DNA from 3 places in the Lactiplantibacillus sp. DA1 genome. Region 3 is predicted to be linked to each of the others. Evidence: riboswitches for the same ligand, from Rfam matches in the RefSeq annotation. Region 3 holds a riboswitch; each other region holds the start of a gene.
What was found. A riboswitch is a leader RNA that binds a small molecule or an ion and turns the genes downstream of it on or off. The one in region 3 is predicted to bind thiamine pyrophosphate.
Positions count from the first base shown of each region.

Region 1: another riboswitch for thiamine pyrophosphate. It lies ahead of RXV91_RS12145 (ECF transporter S component); the one in region 3 lies ahead of thiE (thiamine phosphate synthase).
Region 2: another riboswitch for thiamine pyrophosphate. It lies ahead of thiM (hydroxyethylthiazole kinase); the one in region 3 lies ahead of thiE (thiamine phosphate synthase).

Region 1 is NZ_JAWHTQ010000007.1:139,950-149,833, reverse strand. It holds gene RXV91_RS12170 (CrcB family protein) at 58-408, opposite strand; gene RXV91_RS12165 (CrcB family protein) at 408-791, opposite strand; gene RXV91_RS12160 (ABC-F family ATP-binding cassette domain-containing protein) at 1,092-2,612, shown strand; gene RXV91_RS12155 (energy-coupling factor transporter transmembrane protein EcfT) at 2,733-3,392, opposite strand; gene RXV91_RS12150 (ABC transporter ATP-binding protein) at 3,389-4,795, opposite strand; gene RXV91_RS12145 (ECF transporter S component) at 4,825-5,394, opposite strand; TPP riboswitch at 5,497-5,590, opposite strand; gene RXV91_RS12140 (glutathione peroxidase) at 5,735-6,220, shown strand; gene RXV91_RS12135 (aldo/keto reductase) at 6,270-7,100, shown strand; gene greA (transcription elongation factor GreA) at 7,695-8,165, opposite strand; gene RXV91_RS12125 (hypothetical protein) at 8,251-8,664, opposite strand; gene RXV91_RS12120 (helix-turn-helix transcriptional regulator) at 8,677-8,880, opposite strand; gene RXV91_RS12115 (glucosamine-6-phosphate deaminase) at 9,261-9,884, shown strand, end outside.
Region 2 is NZ_JAWHTQ010000009.1:982-10,865, forward strand. It holds gene RXV91_RS13480 (HIRAN domain-containing protein) at 1-786, opposite strand, end outside; gene RXV91_RS13485 (hypothetical protein) at 764-961, shown strand; gene RXV91_RS13490 (gamma-glutamyl-gamma-aminobutyrate hydrolase family protein) at 1,028-1,768, opposite strand; gene cytX (putative hydroxymethylpyrimidine transporter CytX) at 1,850-3,049, opposite strand; gene thiE (thiamine phosphate synthase) at 3,049-3,702, opposite strand; gene thiD (bifunctional hydroxymethylpyrimidine kinase/phosphomethylpyrimidine kinase) at 3,692-4,516, opposite strand; gene thiM (hydroxyethylthiazole kinase) at 4,542-5,333, opposite strand; TPP riboswitch at 5,412-5,517, opposite strand; gene RXV91_RS13515 (zinc-binding dehydrogenase) at 5,689-6,666, shown strand; gene larE (ATP-dependent sacrificial sulfur transferase LarE) at 6,865-7,695, opposite strand; gene larD (D/L-lactic acid transporter LarD) at 7,720-8,436, opposite strand; gene larC (nickel insertion protein) at 8,441-8,872, opposite strand; gene RXV91_RS13535 (LarC family nickel insertion protein) at 8,911-9,702, opposite strand; gene larB (nickel pincer cofactor biosynthesis protein LarB) at 9,733-9,884, opposite strand, start outside.
Region 3 is NZ_JAWHTQ010000002.1:3,663-13,546, reverse strand. It holds gene RXV91_RS02635 (anthranilate synthase component I family protein) at 1-464, opposite strand, end outside; gene RXV91_RS02630 (ABC transporter permease) at 936-2,531, opposite strand; gene RXV91_RS02625 (ABC transporter ATP-binding protein) at 2,524-3,288, opposite strand; TPP riboswitch at 3,804-3,893, shown strand; gene thiE (thiamine phosphate synthase) at 3,969-4,592, shown strand; TPP riboswitch at 4,607-4,698, shown strand; gene thiS (sulfur carrier protein ThiS) at 4,742-4,954, shown strand; gene thiF (sulfur carrier protein ThiS adenylyltransferase ThiF) at 4,973-5,611, shown strand; gene RXV91_RS02605 (thiazole synthase) at 5,642-6,418, shown strand; gene RXV91_RS02600 (Zn-dependent hydrolase) at 6,421-7,617, shown strand; gene RXV91_RS02595 (dicarboxylate/amino acid:cation symporter) at 7,628-8,854, shown strand; gene tenA (thiaminase II) at 8,868-9,560, shown strand; gene RXV91_RS02585 (alcohol dehydrogenase) at 9,882-9,884, opposite strand, start outside.

The sequences.
Region 1 (9,884 bases), on a different contig from region 3:
TCATTGAACAAAAACAGGAAATCTCAGTTAGTTTTGTGAGACTTCCTGTTTTTTGAGTTAGATTAAAGTTCCGAGATAAACCATGACTAGGCCACCGACGAGACTCAAGCCAAAGTATTCCCAGGCGACCCGTTGATGGTGGTTACGGCCGAGCAACACGAGTTCGTTGATCATTGTTGAAAAAGTCGTATAGCCACCCATAATCCCAGTTCCTAGAAAAATCTGCCAGTTGGGCGGTAATGAGCTGGTTAAAATCCAACCGAGCAATAAAGCGCCGGTTAGATTGATAAATAACGTGGCAATTGGTAACGGCCATCGATTGAGAGGTAGTGCTAAGCGCATGATGCCGTAACGACTTAAGGCACCTACAGCTGCGCCGGCACCGGCCAATCCGACTAGGACTAACATTAAAATTCCTCCTTTGGTAGCCAATAGGTGCTAAGGAAGTTTCCAGCTAGCCCCGCTAGCAAACCCAACCCTAAGCTAGCAGCGACATAACTTAAAGCTAAAACGCTATGACCATTTTGAAACGATTGTAGCGTTTCAAAAGTGAAGGTGGAAAAAGTAGTAAAGCTACCAACGAGCCCGACACTCATACCGATGACAATATCTTCAGAGACGGGTAACCGCGCTGGTAACAAGTTAGTAATCAGGCTAAGAACAAATGCTCCCACAATATTAATCAGACACGTTATCCAGAAATGTTGTGGCCAAGTGACGAGCAAACTAAGCCCCTCCCGGAGACCACCACCTAGCATTGCGAAGCCGGTAATTGCAATGATCTTTTTCAAGCTAACACCTGCTTTCTGAAAGTAATTTTAGTTTACTGAAAAAGCTAAAAAAAGACAATGGTTCTTGCAAATTGAAATTAAACATGCTAATCTACAAAGTAACTTATAAAACACGAGGTATTCAGCCAATGCGCAACTAATTAATTCTAGTAACTGAACAGAGCCATGCCTAGCGATAGGGGTGGACTGTCCGTTTTGGGATTAATTAGGGTGCTGGTGGAATCAATTGCCAGCGTTCTCATTTTGAGGACGTTTTTTTGTGCCATGAATTAGTCCCTGCAACTAAGGGGATGCTTATTAATGACAATGATTAATTTAAAAAATATTCAAAAAGATATGGCGGGACGGCCACTATTTACAATTGACCGATTAGTCGCCAATGCCGGGGATAAAATCGGCGTGGTTGGGCGGAACGGTGCTGGTAAATCAACACTGGCCCATTTACTGACGGGTACTGATCGTGATTATACGGGGCAAATTATGGTGGACGAGCCAGTCAGCTATGTTGCCCAAATCGCACCGACTTTTGACCAAAGTGGTGGTCAAGCTATGCTAACCAGAATTCGGCAGGCTTTGAGCGCCCGGCCAACAATTTTAATTCTAGATGAACCGTCATCTAATTTGGATGAAACACATCAGCAATGGCTTATTAATCAGTTACAACGTTTTCGTGGGTTGCTGCTGTTGATTTCACATGATCGGCAATTATTAAATGCTGTGACGACACAGACTTGGGCGGTTGAACACCAAAAATTCACCGCATATGCAGGCAATTACGCATATTATCAGACGGTAAAAGCGCAGCAACTCGCAACTCAGGAAGCCACATATCAGCGCCAAAACACCCATCAGCGTGAGTTACTAGCAGCCCAACGCCAACGTAATGAAAAAGCCCAGCGGATTCGGAAAGGTAATCGGCGAATGTCGCGAGTAGAGCGTGCCAAGACGAAAGCGACTAGAGAAGCAACAGCAGCAAAAATGGAACGAACGGCTAAACGCATGGTCGCCCGAGGACAACGGGAACCACAAGTTGCTAAGCCCTTTACGACTTCCGGTTTTAAATTGGTAGCGACAGATTTTCCGACGTTTACAGGTAAGACCGTGGTGACTGGTCTTAATGTCACACTGGCTGAATATGGAAAAACGTTGTTAACGCACGCTGACTTTCAAATCAGGCCACATGATCGGGTTGCTATCGTGGGGCCCAACGGTAGCGGTAAGACCACATTACTGCGTGCAATGTTAGGTGGCCGGGTGTCAGGATTACGATTGGCTCCGGCGGCACGAGTCGGAGTATTCAATCAAGATATGACAGTGCTCGACGGTAAACATTCAGTGTGGCAAACAGTGCGGCAAGTCAGTCAGTTACCGGATCAAACGATCCGCAACGTCATGGGTGCGTTGGGCCTGCCAGCACGCTTTTATCCGCAACTGGTATCGGCGTTAAGTGGTGGTGAACTGGTTAAATTACAGCTAGTTCGTATTTTAGTCGGTCAATATAACGTTTTAATGTTAGATGAACCAACCAATTATTTGGATGTGGACGCGCTGGATGCGTTGGCCGATTACTTACAAAATTATCCTGGAACGGTAATTTTTGTTTCACATGATGAACCGTTTCGCCAGGCCGTTGCTACTCGGGTGTTGCAATTCGAGACGCACCAATTAGTTGATCCTGACAAAGTTGTTAAAGTGCCTAAAGCGGTAGAAGCTGACTTAGCAGTACTTCAGTTCAAGTATGATCAATTAATGGCAGACCCGACGTCTTCTACAGCTGCTATTCAGGCATTACGGCAACAAATTGATCGGCTGAAAGCATGAATTAAGGTCAACTTGTTGTTAGTGTGTCCCGACCTAAGTGGGGAATATTACCCAAAAACAGGTTTTCTCATAATTGAGAAAACCTGTTTTAATTTAGTGCTTATTCAGTGAATGAGACCACTAGCGCCACGGAATGACGAAGGCGCCGACTTGTAAAAGCAAGACGCCGCTAATCACAATGGTCCAATCCAACTTAGTCAGTGGAATCTGACGATAGTGAGTGCGGGGTGCATCTTCGACAAAACCATGGGAGCGCATGGCCTGGGCAAGGTTCTGCGACCAATTGATAGAGACCAAAATTGCTTTAAAGTAGAGCTGTGGCGACCAGAAGGACAGGACCTGCCCACGCATCAGACCAGCAGCCCGAATCACTTGAACTTCGTGCTGAATCCGTGGTACCAAGTTATACGCGGCGAGGACGCCATATGCAAATTTGGCGGGTAAATGCCAGTTTTGCTCAAGCGAATCGGTTAATTGTAAGACGTCAGTCGTGAGCGTAAAAGTAGCGCCCGTAAAAACAAACGCATAGATTCGTGTGAACAGGACCCAGGCCATCAAAGTCTTGTCACCGCTACCGTTAATGTACTGGGTACTCCAAAGTCCAATTGCTGGTAGCAACGGAATGAGTAGCAACCACCCTAATGTTCGAAGCCGAGTTCGGTGACCGAGCAGGTAAATCAGTGCCAGAATAATCAGTGCCACGTTCAAACTTACAATTGTCGTGAATGAAATTTCTAGCGCAATGATGAGTAGTAATAATAATTTCATGCTAGGATTCATGATCGCACCACCCAATCTAAATGGTGATTTTCAAAGTGTAGCTGATAGTCAATCAATGGCATCAGGCCGGTTAACTGGTGACTAATAATAATCAGCGTCTGCTTAGTTGCCGCTTGGGTGGTCTGTAATAACGCGACCAGGGCATTGATCGAATGCAAATCTAGCCCTTTTAAGGGTTCATCCATGAGTAGAACTGGTGACTGCATGATTAACATGAGCAGAATTTGTAGTTTCTTTTTCTGTCCCTCACTCAAAGTATAGATGACTTGTTCATCACGACCGGATAAGTTGAGTTGCACTAAGGCCGTTTGAATACGGTCCGCGGTAAAGTAGTCGCCATACGCATAGCGTTTACTTTGAGCCAGTTCTTCAGCGACCGTGATGTTTAAAAACTGGGTCTCAGCGTCCTGAAAAAGCAAGGCGACGTGGCGGGCATAGCGTTTGCGTTTTAGCTTGTCGATAGGTGTCCCTTCGTAACGAATTTCGCCAGTATAGGGATGCAGACGGACGAGGGCTTCAAATAACGTGGATTTACCACTACCGTTAGGACCCGTGATCAGCGTATTGTGTTGTGCTAACAATTGACGCGTTGTCGGTACTAATAGTTGGCGATCACCTGCCTGTAAAGTGACGTGATCAAGTTGAAAACAAGGGCGTTCAACGCGTTGCGGTGCTGACCATGACCGTTGTGGCTGCTCAGTAAAGGCTGAAAATAACTCAGACCAGGTGGTGCGGTCAATGAGCTGTAAGTGCTGGTCCTTGATTTGGACGACTTGATCGACGAGCTGTTCGTAACCTGTTAGGTCATGATCCGCCAAGATGATTGTCTTCCCATGTTGATTGCGTAGTTCCACGAGCCGGTCTAACAAGCCGGCTCGTGCGGCAGGATCGACACTAGCAAAGGGTTCATCAAGTAGGATGACATCGCTGTCCATAGCAACAATGATGGCAAGGGCCACCTTCTGTTTCTCGCCACCGGATAAATGATTTAAAAGTCGTGACTGCAAGTTTCGGATACCGACAAAGTCAAGTGCACTAAGTAAGCGGGCCGGTATTTGGTCACGAGGTACTTGTAAGTTCTCAAGTGCAAAAATTAGTTCATTTTCAACGGTATCCATGGCAAACTGCTGATTAGGATTCTGAAACATCATCGCGACGCGTTGTGTGCGCTGATTAGCGTTGCTAGCAGTTAATGACTGACCATCAAAGGTAATGGTGCCGTGAGCTGGAGTCAGGGGTAGTAAGCCTGCAATCAGCTTTAGGAGCGTCGACTTACCTGTTCCCGATGGCCCCGTCAATAGGATGAAACTTTGCCGTGGTAGTGTTAGGGTTACGCGATCCAGAATGGGTGTCGACGCCTGTGGATAGGTGTAAGTTAAATTATTCAGCACGATACTAGCCATTCGAGAAAGCCTCCATTTTATAAAGTGTATTAGTGCGTTGATTTTAAAACATGGCTGCGATCAAGTAGGTCAGTGATGGTTTTAGTTAGCAGACCCCCAAAAACAAACATCGAAATAAAGCGAACGACCACGTATAAGATTAAGAGCCATAGCTGTAATTTATAGTAACCATTACGGGCAAGGTCCCAACCAAAGGTGACCACAGTAGTTGTTGCGGCCGCAGCCGTTAAGCCTAACCAGTCATAGTGTTTGTAGCCAGTGACGATATAACCTAGTTCGGCCCCAAATCCTTGCACGACACCAGAAATCAATGTGGTGATGCCCCATTGACCACCGAAAAACATTTCGACGGTTGCTGCGAGGAGCTCACCTAGCGTTGCCGAACCCTTTAGTCGAATAAGGTAGCCAGCTAACATGCCGGGCATGCACCATAAGCCAAGTAGTAGTTCATTAGCCAGACCGCTTAGACCAAATGGTGTCAGGGCCGCACTTAAAATGTTATAAACAAAATTAGTCCCCATAAAGATGGCACCAAAGAAAATACCAATTAGTGCCAGTAAAATAATATCGTTCAAGTACCATGATTTAACCCATTTCATTGTTAAATCCTCCCAAAAGTAGTTTGTCATTCACGCATCTAAGCGACAAAAAACGCCTACCACGAGTATTGGTGGCAGGCGGCTAAGTCTGAATTGATGGTTCCCCAAATAAAAGCATTGCTCCCTGCGCTGGCATTGTCCAGATTCAGGTTCAATGGGTATTATCTCAGCCGTGATGGCACCCCAGTTGCTATGAATGATACGTTTAGTGTAACGGATAAGAGCGGTAAGCGCAATCAATATTCTCAGGATGAGAGCAAAGTATGATGAAAAGTCACAATTTTGTGGTTTACTATGGGTAAAGTAACTTAATTGATTAATAATCTTAGGAGGTATCTCGATGGCAGAATCAGTGTATGATTTTACAGAAACTGAGATGAGTGGTGCGTCGCTTGACTTGTCACAATATCGCGGTCAAGTCTTGCTAATCGTGAATACGGCTAGCAACTGTGGCTTGGCGCCGCAATTTAAAGGATTAGAAGAACTTTATCAGAAGTATCAGCAGGAGGGCCTAGTGGTCTTGGGATTGCCATCCAATCAATTTCATCAAGAAAAGGCGGATGACGATGAGACCCATGACTATTGTCAACGGCACTATGGGGTAACATTCCCCATGACCAAACGGGTGATGGTCAATGGTGATGACGCTGATCCGTTATTTACTTACCTCAAACAGGCGGCTGGCCATGGTCGAATCAAGTGGAACTTTACAAAATTCCTGATTGGTCGTGATGGCCGTGTGCTCGAACGCTACGCCCCAACGACAAGGCCGGCAACATTTGAAGCAGCGATTCGTGATGCCTTGGCTGATCGTTCAGAAGATTAACGATAATTTAACAATGATAGTTTAATTTAGAAGAAAGAAGTGGCTTAAGTTGGAAACTTATACGTTACGTGATGGTTTAACGGTACCTAAAATTGGCTTTGGAACATATAAACTGAATGGTGCTCATGGTGTGCAAGTGATCGACTCAGCGATTGATCGCGGCTACCGATTATTAGATACGGCCTTCAACTATGAAAATGAAGGGGCTGTTGGTGAAGCGGTTCGGCGTTCGTCAGTACCGCGTTCGGAACTCTTGATTTCATCAAAACTTCCTGGTCGCCACCACACCTACACGGAAGCTATCAATACGATTCAAGAATCATTATATCGAGCTGGCCTGGATTATTATGATTTATATTTGATTCATTGGCCTAACCCTAAGGAAGACCATTATGTTGAAGCTTGGCAGGCACTGATTGATGCCCAGAAGTTAGGCTTGATTCGTTCGATTGGGGTCTCGAATTTCTTACCAGAACATTTAGAACGGTTAAACAAAGAAACGGGTGTTTTACCCGTCATTAATCAGGTCGAATTACATCCGTACTTTAACCAGCAGGCACAACGGGATTATGATCAAGCACACGGTATTTTGACGCAAGATTGGAGTCCTCTTGGCCGGGCGAGTGAGATGCTTCAAAATGAGACGCTCAAAGAGATTGCAGCGCACTACCATAAAAATGTTGGTCAGTTGATTTTACGGTGGGAACTACAGTTAGGGACCTTGCCGATTCCGAAGTCGTCAACGCCGAGCCGTCAAGCAGGTAATATGGACGTGTTTGATTTTGAAATCAGTGCAGCTGATATGGCAACAATTAATGGCTTGAACCAAGCGGATGGTCGCTTGAATAATCAAGATCCAGCAGTGTACCAGGAATTTTAATTTGAATGATATAGAAAAAAGATAGCGACGTTGTGATGATAACTCGTCGCTATCTTTTTATGGACAACTGCTTGTTGATGATTGGTTTGTGATATCAGCGTAATCGCAATACATGGTGCAGTAGCGATTGGCTTTTTTAATCATACAAAATGCTAACTGTGTAGCTGTGAGCCACTATCTGGTAAAATGTGTTTATAGGTATGTTTTAAGGGCGGTTGGCTGTTTTCATCTTGAAAGGTCGTGGTAGTATGACAAATACGTTTCCCACACTAGGAAAGGTTTTCAGCCGTGGTCACTCTACCTGTTTGGTTTGCTTTCTTGCAAATCATTTTGAGCATCGCACTAGCGATGTATCAGGTATGGAACTCCAGAAACAAAAAATAGCCACCCCAAAACTTTGGCCGGTATTGGGTGACTGTTCTTTGATTATCTAAATTTAAAGCCAACTGCTCTTAGAGCGGGCCTTGATTCAAGTCGGTATTAACGTACCGGCTTTTTTACTGCCTTTATTTTAACACGTATACGCTTCAGAAAGTGTATTTTTGATTCAAAAAAATAAAGATAAGCTTCCGATCGATTGGCATAACTATTTTATTACGCGCGCTTAACCGCGATTACCTTAACTTGATAAGCCCCGTTCGGTGCGTTCACAGTGACCACATCGTCAACAGTATGATTAGCGAGCGCTTGACCGATGGGAGATGTGAATGAGATTTTTTGTTGTTCGAGATTGGCTTCCTGTTTCCCCACTAATTGATAGGTGATTTGGTCATGATCATCCAGAAATTCAATGGTCACGAATTTACCGATATCGAGTTGATCGTTGTCAGCCGGTTGGACGATTTGGGCGTACTGCAACTGCTTGTTGAGATAACGCAGGCGACTTTCTAAGCGACCCAAGTCTCGTTTGGCACTACTATACTCGGCATTTTCAGAACGATCACCCAGTGCTGCTGCTGCAGCCAGAATTCTGATTCGCTCGGGCCGTTGTTGCTTTAAGTCCTCAATTTCCTGTTCGATGGCATGGTAGCCGGCCGCAGTCATTTTGTTAAAAGTTGGTTCCATAGCAAAAACCTCGTCTCCGTTGAATTTCTGGGAATAGTTTACCGCAAATGTGATTAGAATGGTACCAGCTAGTCGATAGCTGATATTAATCACAATCACGCAGGTGATTAATATACAGCATGATACCGCTAGTGACGGCGGTCAGGGCGATGCCAGCAAGCAGACTAATGAACGGCTGATTTGTCGCAATCAGAAAGTAAAATAGGGCGGTGAAACCGATTAATTCGAGGAGTGCCCACAGGCCAAGGTAGCGCCATGACCGTTTGGGTTTGTCTGCCATTGGAGTGCTGACATTAACAGATAGAACAATCATGGTAAAAACGGCAATCATCAGGACAATATACAACGGATTGTCGTACGTAAAGGCCTGCTGAAGATTGTTTTTTTGCCAGCCTTGCCAAAATAAAATCAGTAAGATAGCACTATTCTCAATTAACAACGTGGTGCGAATGTTCTTGAAATTTTGTAAAATTAAACGTTCGTCACGAATCTTTTTCATGGTAGGGATCTCCTAACTGAGTTCGACCCAAAAGACAGTATCGAGTGTTTGGTTGAGTGCGTGACAGAGGTTGAGGCAGAGTTTCAGTGATGGGTTATAGGTGCCCTTTTCAATCAAGCTCAGGGTTTGACGGGTGATGCCAGTCTTGCTGGCGAGTTCTTTTTGTGAGAATCCGGCCATTAACCGGTATTGCTTGACATGATTCGCGGTTAACACCTCCCTTTATGTAATATATATCTTCCGTACAAAGTTAATTTTAGCCGTTACCAATTGCAATGTAAATATTGGATAGTTTGATTGAAACGTGAACAAATAAATGGTTGGCGTAGGTGTATGAGCGCAAAAAAAATAGCCAATGGCTTTGCAGCCTTGGCTAGTCGTGGAGTTTCTCACGTTCCACGGAGTTACGAACATGTTAAGTATAGGCAAAATTATCGAAAAATACAATTAATTTATTAAAGGAGTTTGGCTTGACAGTTTAACAATGATAACGATTGCAAAAAATAAAAGTGAAATATTTCAGACAAACCTCTTGAATTTTAGTCTAGACCAATATACAATTGGACTATACCAAACAAAGAGGGAGTCAGTTAATTATGAAAGTTATCGTAGTAAAGGATCAAGCTGCCGGCGGAAAAGAAGGCTACAAAGTATTTAAGAATGCTTTAGACAATGGTGCGAAAGTATTTGGGTTGGCAACTGGTTCGACACCCGTTACAACTTACAAAGAAATCGTTAATAGTGACTTAGATTTCAGTGACTGCACATCCGTTAACTTGGATGAATACGTTGGGATTGCACCAGACAACGACCAAAGTTATAAATACTTCATGCAAACACATTTATTCAATGACAAGCCATTTAAGGAATCATTCTTGCCAAACGGTTTAGCTTCAGATCCAGAAGCTGAAGTTAAGCGTTACGACAAAGTGATTGACGAACACCCAATTGACTTACAAATCTTAGGGATTGGCCGTAATGGTCACATTGGTTTTAACGAACCAGGTACTCCTCGCGATATTACGACGCACGTGGTTGATTTAACTGAATCAACGATTGAAGCTAACGCGCGGTTCTTCGCCAGCGAAAATGATGTTCCTAAGCAAGCTTTCTCAATGGGCTTAGCTTCCATCATGAAGAGCAAGCATTTATTGCTCGAAGCCTTCGGCGAAAACAAGGCTGATGCGGTTAAGGGTATGATTGAAGGTCCAGACACTCCT
Region 2 (9,884 bases), on a different contig from region 3:
TTCATTTTGCCACCGCTGAACCACGTCGGCCTTCGCCGTCACTTGACAAGTAATGAGGCTGTCCGGCGGCACTTGTGACCAATCAGGCGTTAATAGATAACGTTTGGTGACGTGTAATTCATCAGTGGGCGTCAACCATGGCGATAACGGAACCTGCTGATACTTAATCGGGTGACCATTGCACATCATGACAATTGTTCCTAACGGTGTCTGTAACGAATGCGTTGGCACCGCCCCTAAATTTGCCCTCGGCTTAGTTAATCGTTGGCGAATTTGTAACGCCTCAATCGGACTCGGGACTGCAGTAGTCCGCCATAGCATCAATTCAAGATGCTGTTTTTGCTGATCCAATACCGTCACGATGCCATACAATCGTTGCCCCTGATCCATCAGTGCCGCGTACGGCTGGTTCTGATACCGGGCAATGTAGCCTAACTTAGCATGTTGCAACGTCCACACCGAGATCGCATTATCATCGTATTGATTGCCACTTTCTCGCTGGAGCAACACCGCCATACCCACTCTGAGCGTCGTTAACGTTGCCACAATATCATCGACATACCGTTCGCCAACGACCGTGACTGTAGCCAATGCGACGGCTGCATCGCCTGTTGAATTTTGTTCAGTTACTTGAACAACTGTGGTCACTGGAATTATTTCAATGTCAGCTGTTTCTGGCTCGTGGGCGCGAACTAACAGTTCTTGCCCCTGATTAATCACAGCGATAACCCGATAGGTCTGCTTCTTCAACGTCATTACGCTCATGCCAGCTTCAATTTGTTCCATAGCGGTCACCCCCTTAGCAATAACTTTATTCCATTATACGAAAGCGTTACCAGTATTAACAGCTTTACGAATTGTTTTACACGTCAGCTTACAATATCTTGGATTAGTTATCGTTGCCATCACCATTTCAGATGTTTCACGTGAAACATTAATTAGTTTTGCGGCCGCACATTAAAAACGTGGTTATCCTACAATTCAGAATAACCACGCCCTATTTTATCAACTTGCTAGTCAATGCTATCTACGCCACACAAGCCCGCACAAACGCCGCAAACAACCGCGCCTGCATGGAGTTTACCTGTTGCATCATTTCCGGATGCCACTGGACACCCAACTGTAGACCACCAGCTGTCGCCTCAATTGCTTCAACAACCTGATCCGCACTTTGGGCCACCACCTGAAAGCCCGTTGCCACCTGTTTCACGGCCTGATGATGAAATGAATTGACCGTGATTGCGTCACTAGTGGTGCCTAAATATTCAGCTAAGGTCGTACCTGGTACGACCTCCACGTGATGCATGCCGTAAGCGGCCAATTGTCCTTGCATGTGTTTTAAGGTACCCTGACCAGCTGGCAGTTCACTCATATCCTGATAAAGATTGCCACCATAGCACACGTTTAAGATTTGTAAGCCCCGACAGATACCGAGCACCGGTTTACCAACGGCGTGGGTGGCACGAATCAGCGCAATTTCATACTGATCCCGTTCCGGATCTACCCCACCCAATTTAGGCTGGGGTTCCTCCCCATACGTCAATGGCGCCACATCTGCACCACCACAAAGTAGTAGACCATCGATCATTCCAACGTACTGTTCAATCGTCGTTGCGTCGGTCGTTACCGGTAATACCAATGGCACGCCGCCATTATTCGTTACTGATTTTAAATAATCACGATTCACATAATCACGGACCCGCCCTGGGAACATCTGGCTGTTCACTGTCACAACGCCTGGTGCGATTCCAATTATCGGTTTAACCATTCTGTCGCCCTCTCTCAAAAAAATCCCACGGTAACATGCGTATTACCAATGGGATTATCATTTACTTTTTACATCTAATTGTCAATGACTAAGCTCGCGATATTCGAGCTCGGTTGGTTTGACGATAATTCCCGTCAACCAGACGGCGATGCTCAGCCCAACCAATACTAATAGCGTCGTGCCACCAATGAAATCAATGGCCTGTAACTGATAATAGGCGACAATCCCCACAATCCACCAGCAAAAGTTCAACCAGTATGGTAACGTAGCGTGCCGCACAAAGTACGTGACGAAGATAATAGCATATAGCGGTGTGAAGACCGAACCAATCAAATACAGGAAGTTCTGATAATACGTCATGGCAACCGTCAGCGCAATCAATAGCCCAACTACCGTCACACCAACGGCTAATCGATTAACATGGCGGCTACCGGTCAGATTAGCCAAACTCGTGGCGGCCGAATAAGTATCTAAAAATGTCGTCGTCACCGTTGAGAAAACGATAATCAGCAATGCAACCAATCCTAAACCGGACCGCGTCAGCAATGCCGTGATATCAGTTTGCCCTGTCCGTAACACAACTAATAGCCCCGTCACAAACATCACTAAACTGCCTAACATATAGCCACCCGCGCTGACTAGTGCGACTGGTAAAGGACGATCAACACGCTGGGTATAATCACCAATTAGTGGCAACCATGAGAGTGCCATCGTAACGTTCAATTCCACTGCTTGCCCAAACGTCATACTAGTCGTTGATACCGACTGACTAGTTGTCGGTGCCATAAATACCATTACGAGCATTAACACCGTCCCGAGCACCAACAAGCCCACAACGGCATTGTTGATTTTGAACAGTAACTGACTACCCATGAGCAACCACGCAATAATCAAAATCGCCACGATGGTTGCCATTAATAGCGGACTTCGAAAGCCAAATAGCTTTCCACTAATACTGTTCATGGCTAACTGAGCATTGACGATCATCACCGCCGTCCAGCCAACGAGTTGCAAGGCGTTGAGTCCTGACGCTAGTAACACCCCGCCGCGACCAAAAGCCAGTTGAGCTGACGCTAGCGCGGACTGGTGCAATTTAGCCCCCAAATAGCCGGCTGGAACCAAGAACAGGCCACAGCCGATCAAGTGCCCCAATACAATCGCAGCCAATCCGCGTGTCAGCCCCAGTGGTGCCATCAGCGTACCTGTTAGGATTTCAGCAATTGAGATAGCCGCACCGAGCCACAGTAAAAATTGGCTCCGAAAAATCCCGTCATGTTTCATCAGTGCACCTCCGTAGCCGTGAGCATCGCCTTGACCGTGGCGGCCATATCGGGACTACGCGTTAACATTGAGATCACCGCAGCGCCAGCCGCACCAGTAGCCGCAATAACTGGCAGTTGCGCGACAGTAATTCCGCCAATGGCGACAACGGGACAGGATGCAGTCATGACTAATTGTCGCAACCCCGTCAGACCGACTACTGGATCCGCATCGGCCTTAGATGTCGTTGGAAAGATGGGACCACTACCAAGGTAGGCAATGCCTTTCAATTGGTTAGCAGTCTGCACTTCAGCTAAGGTTGAACAAGACAAACCGACAAACATTTGATTAGCGACCCGTTGAATAACTTGTGTCACCCGGTCGTCCTTTTGACCAACGTGGACCCCATCTGCTTGCAGTGCGAGTGCCAGCTCGACATCATCATCGACGATAAAGGGAACGTGCGCTTGCGCACAGCGTTCCCGCAATTGCTGCCCCAATGCAAAACGCTCAGCCGTAGTCAACTGGCTATTACCTTTATCTCGGTATTGGAATGCCGTGATGCCTGCATCCAAGGCCGTTTGGACGACCACATTTAGATCCTGTCCCGGCACGTCTTGTGTCCCGCACACAAAATAAGCACGTAATTGTGTGGGTTCAAATTTAAGCGTCATGAACGATCACCTGCTCACTTGGGGTTGCCCAATGATTCAACGGGCCATGACCATGCCCGACCTGGATACCATCCTGAATCGTCCCAGCAACGTACGCCTTAGCCGTTTTAATGGCCGCAGCCATTGACCGTCCTTTTGCTAATTCGGCGGTAATACATGCCGATAGAGTATCTCCCGTGCCGTGGGTCCGCACCGTATCAATCCGTGGAGCCGAAAGCCAAAAGGCGGTCCCGTCAGCCAACAATACGAAGTCATTAGCTAAATCAGGATTATCACCATGACCACCTTTAATAATGACATTGTCAGCACCTAACCCCTGTAGCGCATGTCCAGCTGTAACCATCGCTTGATTACTAGTGATTGCCTGACCGGTTAATCGTTCTGCTTCCGGCAAATTCGGCGTCACAACAGTCGCTAACGGGAGCAGTTCGTCGCGAACCGTTTTAATCGCATCCGCGGCTAATAACGCCGCCCCGCCTTTCGCAATCATGACTGGATCAACTGTTAGCGGCCCAAAATCAACTCGTTTCAAGTTCTCAACAACGGCATGGACGTGTTCAGCATCCGCAAGCATCCCCGTTTTGCAAGCGCGAATGTCTAAGTCAGCTGCTAACGAAGCAAATTGTTCGTCAATGAGCTTCGTTGGCATTGCCATAAAATCTTGGACTCCCAATGTATTTTGAGCTGTCACGGCAACGACTACCGCGGTACCAAAAACGTGACGCGCCTGCATCGTTTTTAAATCGGCCATGACACCGGCACCGCCGCCACTGTCCGTACCAGCAATCGTTGCCACTTGTGGAAATTCATTCATTAAATCTCGCGCTCCTTCATTATATTTAATCAACTTTAGCAATTGTTTGAATTTCTGACACTGTCACTAAGCTCAACCGGTCAATCAAATCAGTGGCAAATGTGGCGGGACGATCGGCCGTCAGCTGACTGGCGACCAGTTCCCCCGCCCCCGCTAAGACTAAGCAAGCCACTTGCGCCGCCTGGTAAATATCGGTTGGACTAACGGCTGTAAAAGCCGCGACGATACTAGAAAGTAAATCGCCCGAGCCCACGTGACGTTGGAAGAGCGGGGTACCATTAGCGACTTTAGCCACGTGCTGACCATCCGTAATAACATCAGTAGGTCCCGACAATATGACACAGCATTGGAATTGCTGTGCACAAGCTTGAGCAATTTCAACCAGGTCGCCCTGACCGCTCCCCGCATCAATGCCCTTCGCTTGCCAATCCATGCCAGCCAATGCCGCAATTTCACCAGCATTGCCCCGAATAACATCGACTTGAAAATCAGATAGTAATGCTAGCGCGACTTCTTTTCGATAAGGGACCGCCCCGACGGCCACCGGATCAAGAACGACTGGCTTATGATACTGATTAGCAAGCTTACCAACCACTCGCATTTGATCAATCTGGGTGGTGGTCAAGGTTCCTAAATTAATGCAAACTGCCCCGGCAATTTGGACCATCGTCTCCGCTTCTTGGACTTCAGCTGACATAATTGGCGAGGCCCCTAACGCGTTTAGCCCATTGGCAACGTCTTGAACCGTAACAAAATTGGCAATGTTAAAAACAATCGGATTGTGATCCCGTAAAGTATTCAATAATTGTAATTCCATAGCAATTCTCCTCCTCATTGACCGTCACGCCAATTAAAAACGGCCACCAATCAACATGCATTGATCCAGTGGCCGCTAACATTAGCTGTGACACTTTCCTACGCAAGTTTGAGCTTACAGGTTCAAAGGGATCGGTACTTACAGCACCATCTCAGCCCATTTTTGGACACCCCTAGTGTTTAAAAATATTCAATTACTAGCCTTAGTCTAACGATTGTAACCGCTAACGTCAACCTTTCCGTTAGCCGAATCACCCTCATTGCTGCTTAATTAATTAGGCATTAAAGTTTAAATTCACCGCCACAACCGGTTATAATAAAAAGCAAATATGTCTTTAAGGAAAGAGTGATTGAAGATGCAAGCACTGGTTGTGCCAGATCCATCCGCTCAAACTATAGAACAGCTGCAATGGCAAGAACGGCCCATGCCCAACCTCGGGCCAACTGAGGTGTTGATCAAGACCCAAGCAGTCGGGCTCAATCCGGTAGATTTTAAATTAGTTGCGGCGGGTAACGCCGCCTGGCAATATCCACACACACTAGGACTAGACACAGCTGGAATCGTGGAGGCGGTTGGCGCTGAGGTCACTAATTTTCGGCCTGGCGAACGAGTTTGTGGGCACGCTAATCTCGCCAATAATGGGACGTTTGCCGAATACGTGAGTTTACCAGCAGCCGTGCTAGCTAAGATTCCAACGACTATGAGCTTTGAAACAGCCGCCGCTAGTCTCTGCGCTGGATTGACGGCTTATCAGGCCCTCCTACGCAAAGCCAATTTAAATGCCGCGCAAACTGTGCTGATTCATGCAGGTGCAGGCGGTGTAGGCAGTATGGCGATTCAACTCGCGAAAGCTGCTGGTAAGACTGTCTTTACAACTGTTTCACAACACAAGCAAGCCTTCGTGGCACCACTGCATCCCGATGCCCAAATCGATTATCATCATGAAGATGTGACCACACGCATTCAAGACCTAACGCAGCAGCACGGTGTTGATCTGATCATTAATACCATTGGTCATGCTGATGCGGACCTACCGCGCTTAGCTTACAACGGCCAGCTTGTCTGTGTATTAGCAACTCCGGACCACTTTCTAAGTAATCAAGTGGTAACTATCAGTAAATTGGACCTCGGTGGCGCCCACCGTAGCGGTAACCCAGCGCAAGTTGCCGATCTTGGGCAAATGACCGCTGCCTTATTAGCTTTGGTCCAAGCTGGCAAGGTCGACCCACTAATTACTCAGGTCTTGCACCGTGACCAACTTGTAACTGGTTTGCAACAACTACAAGCTGGTCAAGTCGTTGGCAAACTCGTCGTGACTTTTGACGCCTGTTGATCTAAAAATGAAGATACGAAAAACGCAGTTCAAGGGCGGCCTTGAACTGCGTTTTTGGGGTGTCTGGTGATAACCGCAACGTGTGCGTATCGGCTGGGGTTACGACTACCATCGGATGGGCGGATGAGTCATGATCACCGCCGCTCAGTCGCCCATCGCCGATTAATCCCGACACCACTATCACTAATTTGATTAGACCTAGGCAAAAGTGGCCAATTGTGCCTTGGTCAACGTATCATTCATCCGACCACTACGGAAGCCGCCTAAGTCAAGGGTAACGTAGCGGAATCCAAGTGATTGTAATTGACGGTTAACGCGGTCGTTAAAGACTAAGAAATCACCAATCCGTGCTTCTGGTAATTCGATCCGCGCAATATCATCGTGGAAGCGAACCCGGACCGTTGGAAAACCTAAACTACGCAAATATTTTTCGGCGGCCATCACTTGAGCAATATTGTCATGTGTCAACGTCGTCCCGTATGGGAACCGTGAAGATACAGAGCATGACGCCACTTTATTCCAGTTCATCAAACCGAGTTCTTGTGCCAAGGCCCGAACGTCAGTCTTGAAGAAATCAGCTTCTTGTAACAAGCTCCGGGCCCCCGCTTCACTACGGGCCTTCAAACCAGGACGATAATCATTTTCATCATTCTTGATCATACCGTCTAAGACAGCGGCACTACCGTTATTAGCCGCAATGTCATTCAACCGGCTGTAGAACATCTTCTTCGCATAGTACCAGCTATCAGGCGTGTTGTTCTTGATGTGGTCATCGCTCAAGTAGTCTAGCGTAGTTCCTTGAACGTTAGCACCTAGTTCTTCGGCTAAACTCATCGCTTTATCGAATTCTTCATCCGTAAATAATTCAGAGTTCGCAACCACAGCGGTCACATTGTCACGGCCTAAAACATCGAGGGCCATCTTCAAAACTAAGGTACTGTCGATCCCACCAGAAAAGGCCACGGTGACCCGTTGTAAATCCTTTAATGCTGCTACTAACGTTGCTTTTTTTGTTGCTAATGTTGCCATAATAAAACCCTTCTTCTATTTAATTTAATTAATTCCAAAAAAGCCATGCATAAACCAAGCGGCAATTGCTGCCCCGACAAAGGGCGCAATTCCTGGCACAATGATACCGTATTGCCAATCACTATCGGCTTTATTGGCAATTGGTAAGATGGCGTGGGCAATCCGGGGCCCCATATCTCGAGCTAAGTTCATTGCGAACCCAGTTGGACCACCAAGTCCCATCCCAATGGCCCATACAAGTAGGCCAACGCCAATTGGCACGATTCCCGGCGTTTTAATCTCAGAAATCGCTAAAATACCCGAAATAAAAATAAATGTATCAAATAATTCCACAAAGAAATTCCGCGGTAAGTTACGAACGGCTGGTGCCGTACAGAATAAGTTCCGAATTGTAATGGGTGAAATCTCATCTGTTGAGGCTTTAAAATGATCAGCATACATGATCCAAACGATCACTGAGCCCACGACCCCACCAAGCACTTCCGCAACGGAATACGGAATAAATAAAGACCATGCGATATTTCCTAATAGACACTGCGCCAAAACCATTGCCGGGTTAATGCAAACATTGCCAAAAATGAATAAGGCAACGCTAATCCCAAAACCCCAAGTTGTAATGGCAAAAATATGACCGGAACCCCGATACTTGGTTCCCTTTAATACGGAACTACAATGAACACCCACCCCAAAAATAATCATTAGGGCTGTGCCCATAAATTCAGCAATCAACTGATGTACCAAAAAATTACGCCTCCTCATCTAATTGATCTACCGCCACTAAGGCTGCCTGGTAGACCGTTCTAAACGGAATATGAAATTGCTGCGCCAGCTGGGCACAATCCGCATATTCCGGCATCTTCTTCTCAATATCTTGATATGTCGCCACTTTAACTTGAACATCACCGTACGGCGTTGCGACCGTTAGGAAGTGCCGTTGCATAATAGTACGTTGCCACGTCTGGTAACGTACACCAATCGTCGTCGTTTCTTGTAAAATCAACTTAGTCAGCAAGTCCTTATCGTTAACGTTTCCCAAAACCGTTAACTTGGTCGCCGGCCGATCTTTCTTCATCTGAATGGGCGTGAAGAACACATCGTATGCGCCCGCCGTTAATAACTGGTTCATCACGTACCCCAGTCCTTCACCCGTCTGATCATCCAGATTAGCCTCAATCATTAAGACAGCATCGGCCGTCCGGTTAACGATTTGCTGACTTAGTTTTTTTTTTCGAATAATACGGCTCGCAGTGCATTGAAACCACCCGTGTCCCGTTTACCAAACCCATAACCAACTTTAGTTGGCACGGCATTTTCCGGTAACGGTCCGAATTCACGTACGAGCGTCTTGACCAAGCCCATCCCAGTGGGGGTAATCAATTCAGTATGCACATCCAACCGTTGTTGAATCGGAATGGCACTACCAACTCGCATCTGCATCACGGCCGGTACGGGAACTGGCATCTGACCATGGGCAACGTTAATAAAACCACTGCCATCGCTTAACGGGGAAGCCATGATGGTATCAATCTGCATCAATTCCAACCCAATACAGCAACCCACAATATCAACAATCGAATCCAACGCACCCACTTCATGGAAATGAACTTCAGCTAGTGGCATGTGATGAACCGTTGCTTCCGCTTGCGCAATTTCCATAAAGATCGCTTTCGCGTGGTGTTTCACGGTATCTGATAAGTCACTGCCGTCAATTAACGCCTCAATATCAGCTAAATGACGCGCTTCATGATCATGATGATGCCCAGCTTCATGCTGATGATGGTGATGTTCCACAAAACCATGGTCCTTACCACCCGCAACCTGAACATCAAAGCTCGTGCCATAGATGCTACTCTGGGCTTCCCGTTGCTGCGTTAATTCATAACCGTGCACGTGTAACTTAGCCAATTCGGTTTTTAATTGCTCAAAATCAAGTCCTAAATCGAGTAACGCGCCCAGAAACATATCACCACTAATCCCCGAAAAAGCGTCTAAATAAAGTGTTTGCATTTATCTTCTCCTTGTTCAGTTAACTGAATCTTACATTTGATTGATCATACTAGCTGAGTAGGCGGCACCAAAGCCATTATCAATGTTGACAACGGTAATCCCCGACGCACAGCTATTGAGCATGGTCAATAGCGCGGTCATACCTTGAAAACTAGTACCATAACCAACGCTTGTCGGCACGG
Region 3 (9,884 bases):
TGTGTCAGTCCCAGTTCGTGGTGCCGATGGTCATATACGAGTACACTTGTAACTAAGAATAAGCCCAGATCATCGAGGCCAGTTGTCGCCGCTGATTTTAAATGCAATTTGGGCACAAATTGTTGCACGTATTCGTAACCGAAATATCCCATCAGACCACCGGTAAATGGTGGTAACCCTTGAATTCGTGGCGTTCGATATTGGTTTAGAATGGCTTGTAGCGTCTCATTAGCTGGCCGACCATCCTTGACAAGTCCTTGTCCCGTGAGACTTTGATGCGGTTCAAAACTGAAATAACTATATCGTTGGTGTCGGTCAATCGTTAGTGCAAAACCGTTCCCCATTTGATGAACAATTTTAGCTACCGCGAGTGGATCAAAAGCGGCGAGTGGCCGTTTGACCATTACTGGCACGTAGGGGTAATGATCTTGATAAGCGATTAAGGTTGGTAATGTTGGATTCATGTTGAACCACTCCTCATTAATAAGATATTTTTACTTGAGTTGTGGTTAGTTGCCATCGTTGCTGCATTGAACTGCCTCCCATCAAAAAAATCCGTCCATGACTAATGACAGTCAAGGACGGATTTTTCCGCGGTACCACCTTGGTTGGACACCAAATTCCCCCATTCAGGTTAGACTCGGGTCCCAGCTTAGCGAAATGCAAACACATTCCCGGGAATTGACGGCTCCCTATCGTCGCGAGGTACTAGAACAAAGTTGTTCGTTAATCGCGCCCTCAGTGGTCCATTTAATAATTTGCGTTCGATCGCACTCTCAGCAACGGCGACTCTCTTTACGGGCATCATTATCTTGATCTCCACTTCATCGGTTTCATGGACGAATATTAAGTTGTTATTAACATTAAAACTTGATGAGCGATTTGTCAACACTTTTATTCTAATTTAATATTATTAACTTTTAAATTAGCTCGTATTAGCAAAGGTGCTGCCAAAAAGTCTTGCGGTAATGCCAGACAAAACTACCAGAAGCAAGTCCGATACCCACTAAAACAATAATATTAATCAGCATAGCTACCGCCGCAAACAGATTAATCAACAAACTATAGATCACAATTATCAATACGCCAACTATACTGCAAACTAATAAGTTAAGCATTAGACCAAGATTACCGCCACCACGATTAAACAGTTGCGTCACATTGGTCCAATTCGTCATCCGCAATTGATAATCACGCTTAAAATAATATTGGGCAGCTAGGTACGTGCCCCAAGCAACTCCTAGTATTAAGGCCAAATCTAGGGCTAGTGATGCTCGTCCAGCAATGCCCACCACTAACGCCATCACCATATTAATTATGACTTGAAACCAATAACCCAAGTAAAACTTCTGCCGTAAATAATGGGACATTGGGATAGGCAATGCGCTCACAAAGTCAAAGTTCATTTTATCAAGTGATATAAGGTTACCGACTAAGGAAGTTTGATTAACATTGACAATGGCGGCGGCCATGCCACTGACAAACCAGACACCAATCCAGTTCAGCGATAGTTGGCTAAAATTAGGTGCCGTCCCTGAAAAGAGAATGGTTCCTACTAGAATCAATGGCAACAGGATCGAATTCGTAAATAATTGTAAAACCAAACTGGGTTCTTTCAGTAGCTGGAACTGGTAGGTGCGCAAAAGCTTGTTGAGGTTATGTTGCCGCGAATGCCAACGCTGCGGGGTCGCCGTCAGCACCGTGTTGACTTGGGTTAGTTGGTCAATCAGGTGAGTCAAAACGAACCGACTGGTTAACACTAACAAAATTAGTAAAGCGACGACCAAGCTACCCCAAGTCAGTAGACTCGCCATTGTTAACGGCGTCGTAAAAACTTTAAAAATCGGTACCAACAGGGGTATCACTGTGCGGTCAACCTGCGTGCCGGCGTCAGATGATGATCCGCGATTCATAAAGTAGAGTCCGACTAGCACTAAGACAGCGTTAAGACCTAACATGATATTCATGACCATTTTTTGATGGGCACGAAACACCTTTAGTTTCGTCAAACCAAAGACAATTAAGGCACACAGACATAGCAGTAGGCTCAGTATTAGACCATACATCAAGATTGCCATTACTAATCCTAAAAGCACAAAGATTCCTGCCCGAGTCGCGGTCATGACAAAAATTAAAAATAACGGAATGGTAAAGGGTACCGTGTTAAAGATAACGACTAAAATTTTGCTTACAAAGATCTCTTGATTACGGAACGGTAACGGTAAATATTCAGCTAGGTCATTACCGGCAAAAAAGACGTTATAAATACCTGAAATATTCTGAGAAATTCCTAACAAGATAAATAACGCCACATAAAATGTAAACATGCCCGGTAGCTTGCTAAAATCAAAAGCAAGCATCGTCAAGCCATAGATACCAAGAAACATCAAGGCGTTCAAGTAAAACTGCCGCATTAGCTTCCTACTTAGAGCCGGCCCCGAGGCCCCTTTTTTACGTAACCGATCCGTTAGTTGCGGATTTAACAACCTGAGATTAACGGCTAACAAAACACGTAGCTGGCTTTTATTCATCACGCTCACCCTCAATCGCATCGACTAAGTGATTATCTGTTAGATGCCCAGCCATTTGTAAATAAATTTCCTCAAGCGATTGTTGCGGATATCGAGTTAGTAATTGCGCAACCGAACCGGTATAGATCAATTGTCCCTGCTTCAAAATCGCTAAACGGTCGCATAACTGTTGAGCCGTATCCAGATTATGGGTTGAAAAGATGACTGTCTTGCCTTTAGCCGCATGGGCCTTCATCAAATTTTTTAAATCAAAAGCGGCTTGTGGATCTAGTCCTTGCATCGGTTCATCCAAAATCCAAATGTCAGGATCAGGGAGTAGTGCCCCAATCAAAATGGCTTTTTGGCGCATCCCATGTGAATAGCTAGCCATCGGTTCCTCAGCGTGGTCGGTCATATCGAACAGTGCCACCAACTGTTGCCGCCGCTGTTCAAGCGCAGTCTCTGATTGTTGGTAGGCCGCAGCAATCATATCCCAATATTCCATCGCTGAAAGTTGGAGAAAAATATCGGGTGTGTCTGGCACGTACGAGATCCTTTCCTTAACAGCTTGTCGCTGCTGTTCAAGGTCTAAGCCATCAACCGTGATTGTGCCACTTGTTGGTTTAATAATACTGACTAAACTTTTGATGGTCGTTGACTTACCAGCACCGTTGTGGCCTAAGAAGCCGAAAATCTGGCCGGGTGCAATAGTTAAAGTGAGCTGATCTAATGCCGTCTTCTCCCCATAACGCTTTGTCAATTCGTGAATTTCAATCATATGATTATCCCCCTAGTCATCAGTTATGCTTTATTATACCGGAAGAATCTTAAAACTCGAAAACGGATTGAGTCGGTTGCCAGTAGTGCACTCATCTTTTGCCGCTTACTAATTCTGTCAAAAAACTAACGATTCAGCCATCCATGACTAAATTAAATCAACACATGTAACTTATTAAGACGTCAAAAGCGGCATAAGGAACAAATTGATTGACCAAGCTCACAGCTCACTTTTTATGATCATCGCAGTATAAACTGCGATGATCACGATTAAAACTAGCAAACTTACAATCACATATACCCCACAACTCCATTGGGTTACTTTCAAATCATTTAACGCCATTTTCTGTGCCACTTCCCAAAAATCCATATATTTGTTAACTACTATTAGCTTAGACAATCTCTCAGTTTATGAACCACCTCACACCTATCTTAATTACACGATCAAATTAAACAATTCATCAATCTGATTGCATCAATGTCATTAATATGCTATCTTGGCTTTAAATTAAATAATTATTGTGTCTGGGGTGCCGTTTGGCTGAGACTATACCCATTGAACCTGATCTGGTTAATACCTGCGCAGGAAGACGCACTAGGAATATGCTGACATATTTTTGGAGCAGTCTCTTTTTACGCACGTAGTAATAGAGACTGCTTTTTTGAAATGGAGGCAAATAAATGAACTACCAACTATACTTGGTCACTAATCGATATCACTTTTCAGATGACCAATTTCTTAATAAGATCGATCAAGCTTGCGCAGCCGGCGTTACCTTAGTTCAATTGCGAGAAAAAGAAGTAACTACGCGTCGTTATTACGAACTAGCACGAAAAGTCAAAATCATTACTGACTATTACCATTTGCCATTAATCATTGACGATCGAATTGACATTTGTCAGGCCATAGATGCTGCTGGCGTCCATATTGGTGATGCTGAGTTGCCCGTTACTATTGCCCGTAGAATTTTAGGCACCCACAAAATTTTAGGAGTCTCTGCCAAAACACCAGCTGCAGCTCAGGCCGCCATGCGAGCCGGTGCAGATTATTTAGGTGTTGGTGCAATTTATCCAACCACTACCAAGGTTATCACTCAACTAACTTCGATCGACACACTCATCGCCATCACCAACACGGTTACAATTCCAGTAGTGGCTATTGGTGGTATTACCGATCAACGTTTAGTTGATTTGAATGGCATTAAATTAGCCGGTGTGGCTATGATTAGTGAAATTATGCAAGCAGAAAATATAACCGCTAAAGTCAAAACCTTAAAACGGCACTTAAAGGAGGTGGGTCACTAACTTCAAATTGAACTATATATCGTCTGGGGTGCCAACATGGCTGAGATTATACCCACTGAACCTGATGTAGCTAGTACTACCGAAGGAAGAACGACGCCAATCCAAATGAGCATGGTTTTATTTGGATTGTACATTTTCTCCTTTCTTCGGTGAAAGGAGTTTTTTTGATTATTTTAAACGGCACTAAAATCACCTACATTGCTGGTCAAACACTTGCCCAGCTCATATTGAAGCAAAATATAACCACACAAAATATTGTCGCAGAAATAAATGGCGTCATTATTCATCATAACCAATTTACAAGTACGTTACTACATGCTAACGATCGTATCGAACTCATCACTTTTGTTGGTGGTGGTTAAAACGAAAGGACCAAATCAATGACCATTAATTTTGAAGGAAGCCCTATAAAAACATTCTATTTGGGCATGAAAGAACGCAATGTCGCTAATTCGACTGTTCCCCTACAGGAAGCTCATATTACAATCGCTGGTGCAGGTGGATTAGGTTCTAATGTCGCCATTGCGTTAGCGCGTAGTGGCATCGGTCACTTAACACTCATTGACTTTGACAACGTCGAACCAAGTAATCTCAATCGTCAACAATTCAAAATTAGTCAGATTGGGATGCCCAAAGTGCTAGCACTACAACAAAATTTATTGGAATTTAATCCATTCATCGCGGTCACGACTCTCAATGTTAAAGTCACTCCAGCTAATATTGCGGTGTGCTTTGCTGATTGTGATATCGTCTGTGAAGCCTTCGATGATCCGGCCGCTAAAGCGATGCTATTGGACGGTATCACCCAACACTTTCCAAATAAGCCCTTGGTGATGGGCAACGGGTTGGCTGGCATTCATTCTGCTAATACCATTAAGACGACCCATCCGCTCCCCAATGTCTACATTTGTGGCGACGGTATGACTGCAGGCAACGAAGGGTTAATGGCCCCACGAGTAATGACATGTGCTGGGCACGAAGCAAATGTGATTCTACGCTTACTTATGCACCGATCATAATTGATTCATAAATGAAAGGAACTGATTAATATGCACGCATTAAATGACGACTTAGTTCTTGGTAATAAACACTTCACATCCCGCTTTATTCTCGGCTCAGGCAAGTATTCATATCAACTCATCGATGCTGCTGTTAAACAAGCCGGTGCACAAATCATTACCATGGCATTGCGACGAACTAATCAAGATGAAACAAATATTCTCAATTATATTCCAGATGGGATCACCATTCTTCCAAACACTTCTGGTTGCACGACCGTTGATGAAGCAGTTCGAATGGCGCACCTAGCTCGTGAGCTGAGTGGTAGTCATTTTATTAAATTAGAGGTTATCCCTGATAAAAAATACCTGCTACCGGACAACGCGGCGACAGTCAAAGCCACTGCTATTCTTGCCAATGAAGGCTATACAGTGCTTCCTTATATGTTGCCTGACTTGAACATTGCCCAACAGCTCATGACAGCAGGCGCAGCAGCCATTATGCCATTAGGAGCACCAATTGGAACAAATCAAGGTTTAACTACCCGTGAGTTAATTAAAATACTGATCAATGAAATTGATTTACCAATTATTGTTGATGCCGGCATTGGCCGCCCAAGTCATGCCGCCGAAGCTATGGAGATCGGGGCAGCAGCTGTAATGGCCAATACGGCAATGGCAACAGCTGGCAATATCCCCCTCATGGCGGCGGCATTTAAAAATGCTGTTCAAGCTGGCCGGCAAGGCTTCCTCGCTCAGCCCGGTCGTGTTTTAACAACTCAAGCAGTGGCCTCTTCCCCACTCACTGGGATTAGTTCTTCCAAATGACTATGACACTCACCAATACTATTACCGAGTTGTTGGCACAGTTTACTCACAACAATCCGCATGGTCAAAACCGACTCGTATATAATCAGGCCTGGTTGCGTAATCAACAACGGCTACTAGACCTGGGCCACCAGTTGGGGGCCCAGACTACTGTTGATGCAGTGGGTAACATTTACCTCGATTTTTTAGGCCGTGATCAGACACGAACGATTGCAACCGGGTCCCATATGGATACAGTCGTTAATGGCGGTAAATATGACGGCCTATATGGTATTTTGGGCGGTCTGTGTGCGATTCGTCGGCTGATTACACTTAAGGGGCCACCACCGGTCACACTTAGATTAATCGCTTTTAGTGAAGAAGAAGGGAGTCGGTTTAACGCAGCCTTTACCGGGTCGACTTATTTAATGACACATCAACTGCCTGATTACTTAATCGATGCTACTGGCACATCATTTGCGTCGGCTCGAAAAATCGCCATAGCGCAACTCGGTCATCACGCTGACCAACAAGTCGCTTATTGCACCCGACCCACGACTTTTACAGAATTGCATATTGAACAGGGACCACGCTTAAAAACGGCCGGCAAAAAAATTGGCCTGGTTCAAGGTATTGTAGCCCAACAACGATTGTTAATCACGGCTCACGGTGTGACCAATCATGCAGGAACAACGCCCATGAACCAACGCCAAGATGCAGTTAAACTAGGAAGTCACTTAATCACGAGTCTATATCAATTAGCTGCTCATCATAATGACTTAATACTTACAGTCGGTAAAATAAAAGTAGTTCCTAATGTGACTAACGCGATTGCCGGTACCATGCAATTTTCTGTAGACTTTCGTACTCCTAGCAATGCCACAATGACCGTATTCAACCGGCAATTAACTGCACTGCTTAATAAATTAACCGACGTCACAATTGAATCCACCCTCAAAGTACCAAGTACATGCTTATCTAAACCAATGTTGACAGCTAATATTGATTTAGCACAACGATTATCATTACCTTACCTACAACTTTTTTCAGGCGCCGGCCACGACAGCCAGATTATTAGTTCATCAATCCCGACTGCCATGATTTTTGTTCCAAGTAATCATGGTTATAGTCATTGTCCACAAGAATACACTGCACCTGAAGATTTAGTAACGGGTATAAAAGTATTAATTGCTAGTTTGCACCAGCAAGCCTATTTATGAATGGAAGTTAATGATGTTAACAAAAATAACCTTAACCACTCAAATATTAATTGCCATGATGATTGGTAGTCTACTTGGCATTATTGGTGGACAACACATCGTTGGGATTAAACTCATTGGTGAGGTGTTTTTACGGCTCATTCAAATGGCCGTCACCCCATTGATTTTGTTTTCTGTCATCGAAGCTATTGGAAATTTACCAGGCCATGAATTAGGACGCCTGGGTATTAAAACAGCAGGATGGTTTGCCGTAACAACCCTAGTTGCAGCCTTGATTGGACTAGTCGTTGGCTGGTGGTTCAAACCTGGTCATGATCTCCACTTGCCGTTATCGCAGGCCACTCAGTACCATTTACTTAATCATCATCCTTCGATTAATCAAACAATCTTAGCTTTTTTTCCAACAAATATTTTTGATGCCTTGCAAACAGGCAACACCATTCAAATCATTATTTTCGCCAGCCTGCTTGGAATTGTACTTAGTCAAGAAAATCGCCATCATCAGTATGACAGTTTTTTGGTTATGATTCATCGGCTCAATCATTTGTTTATCCGACTTATCACCCTAATTATGCACTTGGCACCATTTGGAATTGGCGCTTTGATGGCTTGGGTCACTGCAACTAACGGTGTCACCATCATATTACCACTAGCTAAGTTTTTGATCTTACTCGCTGGTAGTAGTTTTATTTTCTTAACCGGCTTATTTGCGTTAGTCATGTGTAATGCCCACTTGCCGCTCCGTGGTCTTCTGCATGGATTCACTAGAATTGTAATGGTTGCTATGACCACAACTTCTTCAGCCGCAACACTTCCCATTGAAATGACTGATGCCGAGGAACGGCTTGGAATCCAAGAATCAATTAGTCAATTAGTATTACCATTAGGCATGGCCCTAAATAGTAACGGCCTAGCAATGTATCTTTCCTTAGCATGTGTCACTTTGAGTCAATTCTATGGACTTAATCTGCCGATTATCACGATGCTCAGAATCGTGACCCTATCGATTGTTGCCTGCTTAGGAACTGTAGTCGTCCCCGGTGGTGGACTTGTTGCCTTAACTATCATCGTTCCCACGCTTGGATTACCACTTGAAACTATTGGTCTATTGGCTGGAATTGACTGGATTGCCGGTATCTTTAGAACTTTATTGAACGTCGTTGGTGACACCACCACGGCTATTCTTATTGCTGCAAACGAACATCAACTCAACCGTGATGTTTATCAATCTAAATAAAGGAGTCTCACCAATGCTATTTTCGACACAATTAAAAACAAATGCTCAGCCAATTCTCAACGCAATTAGCCAGCATCCATTTGTCACTGGCATTGCTGCTGGCCAGTTACCGGCAGCCGCACTTACTTTTTATGTTGAACAAGATTTTAATTATCTTAACGCTTTTATTAAAGTCTATGCAGGTGCCATTCAAAAAAGTACAGATCGTGCAACCATGGCCCTGTTTGCCAACCAAATTGATTTTATTTTAAATAGCGAAATTCATCCCCACCATAACTTTTGCAACGTTGCTGGCGTGGAGTATGAACACCTTCAGCATGCCGAACAAGCCCCAATGACCTATCTTTATAATGAACATATGTATAACGCCATGCGCACAGGTGATTTAATTGACATCGTTGCGGCCATGCTCCCATGTCCATGGACTTATCATGTAATTGGGCAACAACTTGTTGCCGCTGGCTGTAACCGTCCTGATAACCCTTTCACACCCTGGATAAATTTCTACGCGAACTTATCAACGACAGAACAATCCAGTACGAATTTAGATGACCACTTATTTGCTTTGATTGATGAGCAAGCTGAATTATATCAAAACAATCGTCTTAATATTGTTGAACAGCGCTTTTTACGCAGTTGTGAGCTCGAATGGCAATTCTGGGAACAAGCTTATCGACAGAGTAATTGGCGATTCAACAGTCATTAAGAGTAACACACCAGTGAGTGATGATAAAACTCTAGATATAGCTGAATAATTAGTTATTATTAACACTGATTATTTCAATCAAATCAACCGAAAACTAAAAATAAGCGATGCTGCACAAGCTTTTATTTAAAACCTAAGTGACGAAATTTGATAATCTGTATCACCTAGCTTTTTGATTTAATCGTTAACTATGGGTCTAAAATATCTGTTGCTAGTAATTGAATAAAAACTTGATTGATAGCAACAGACACTTCAAGCCAAAAAAGTTCTTCTTTGACAAGGGATAACCCTAATCAAAGGAGAACTTTAATTTAACACCAATTA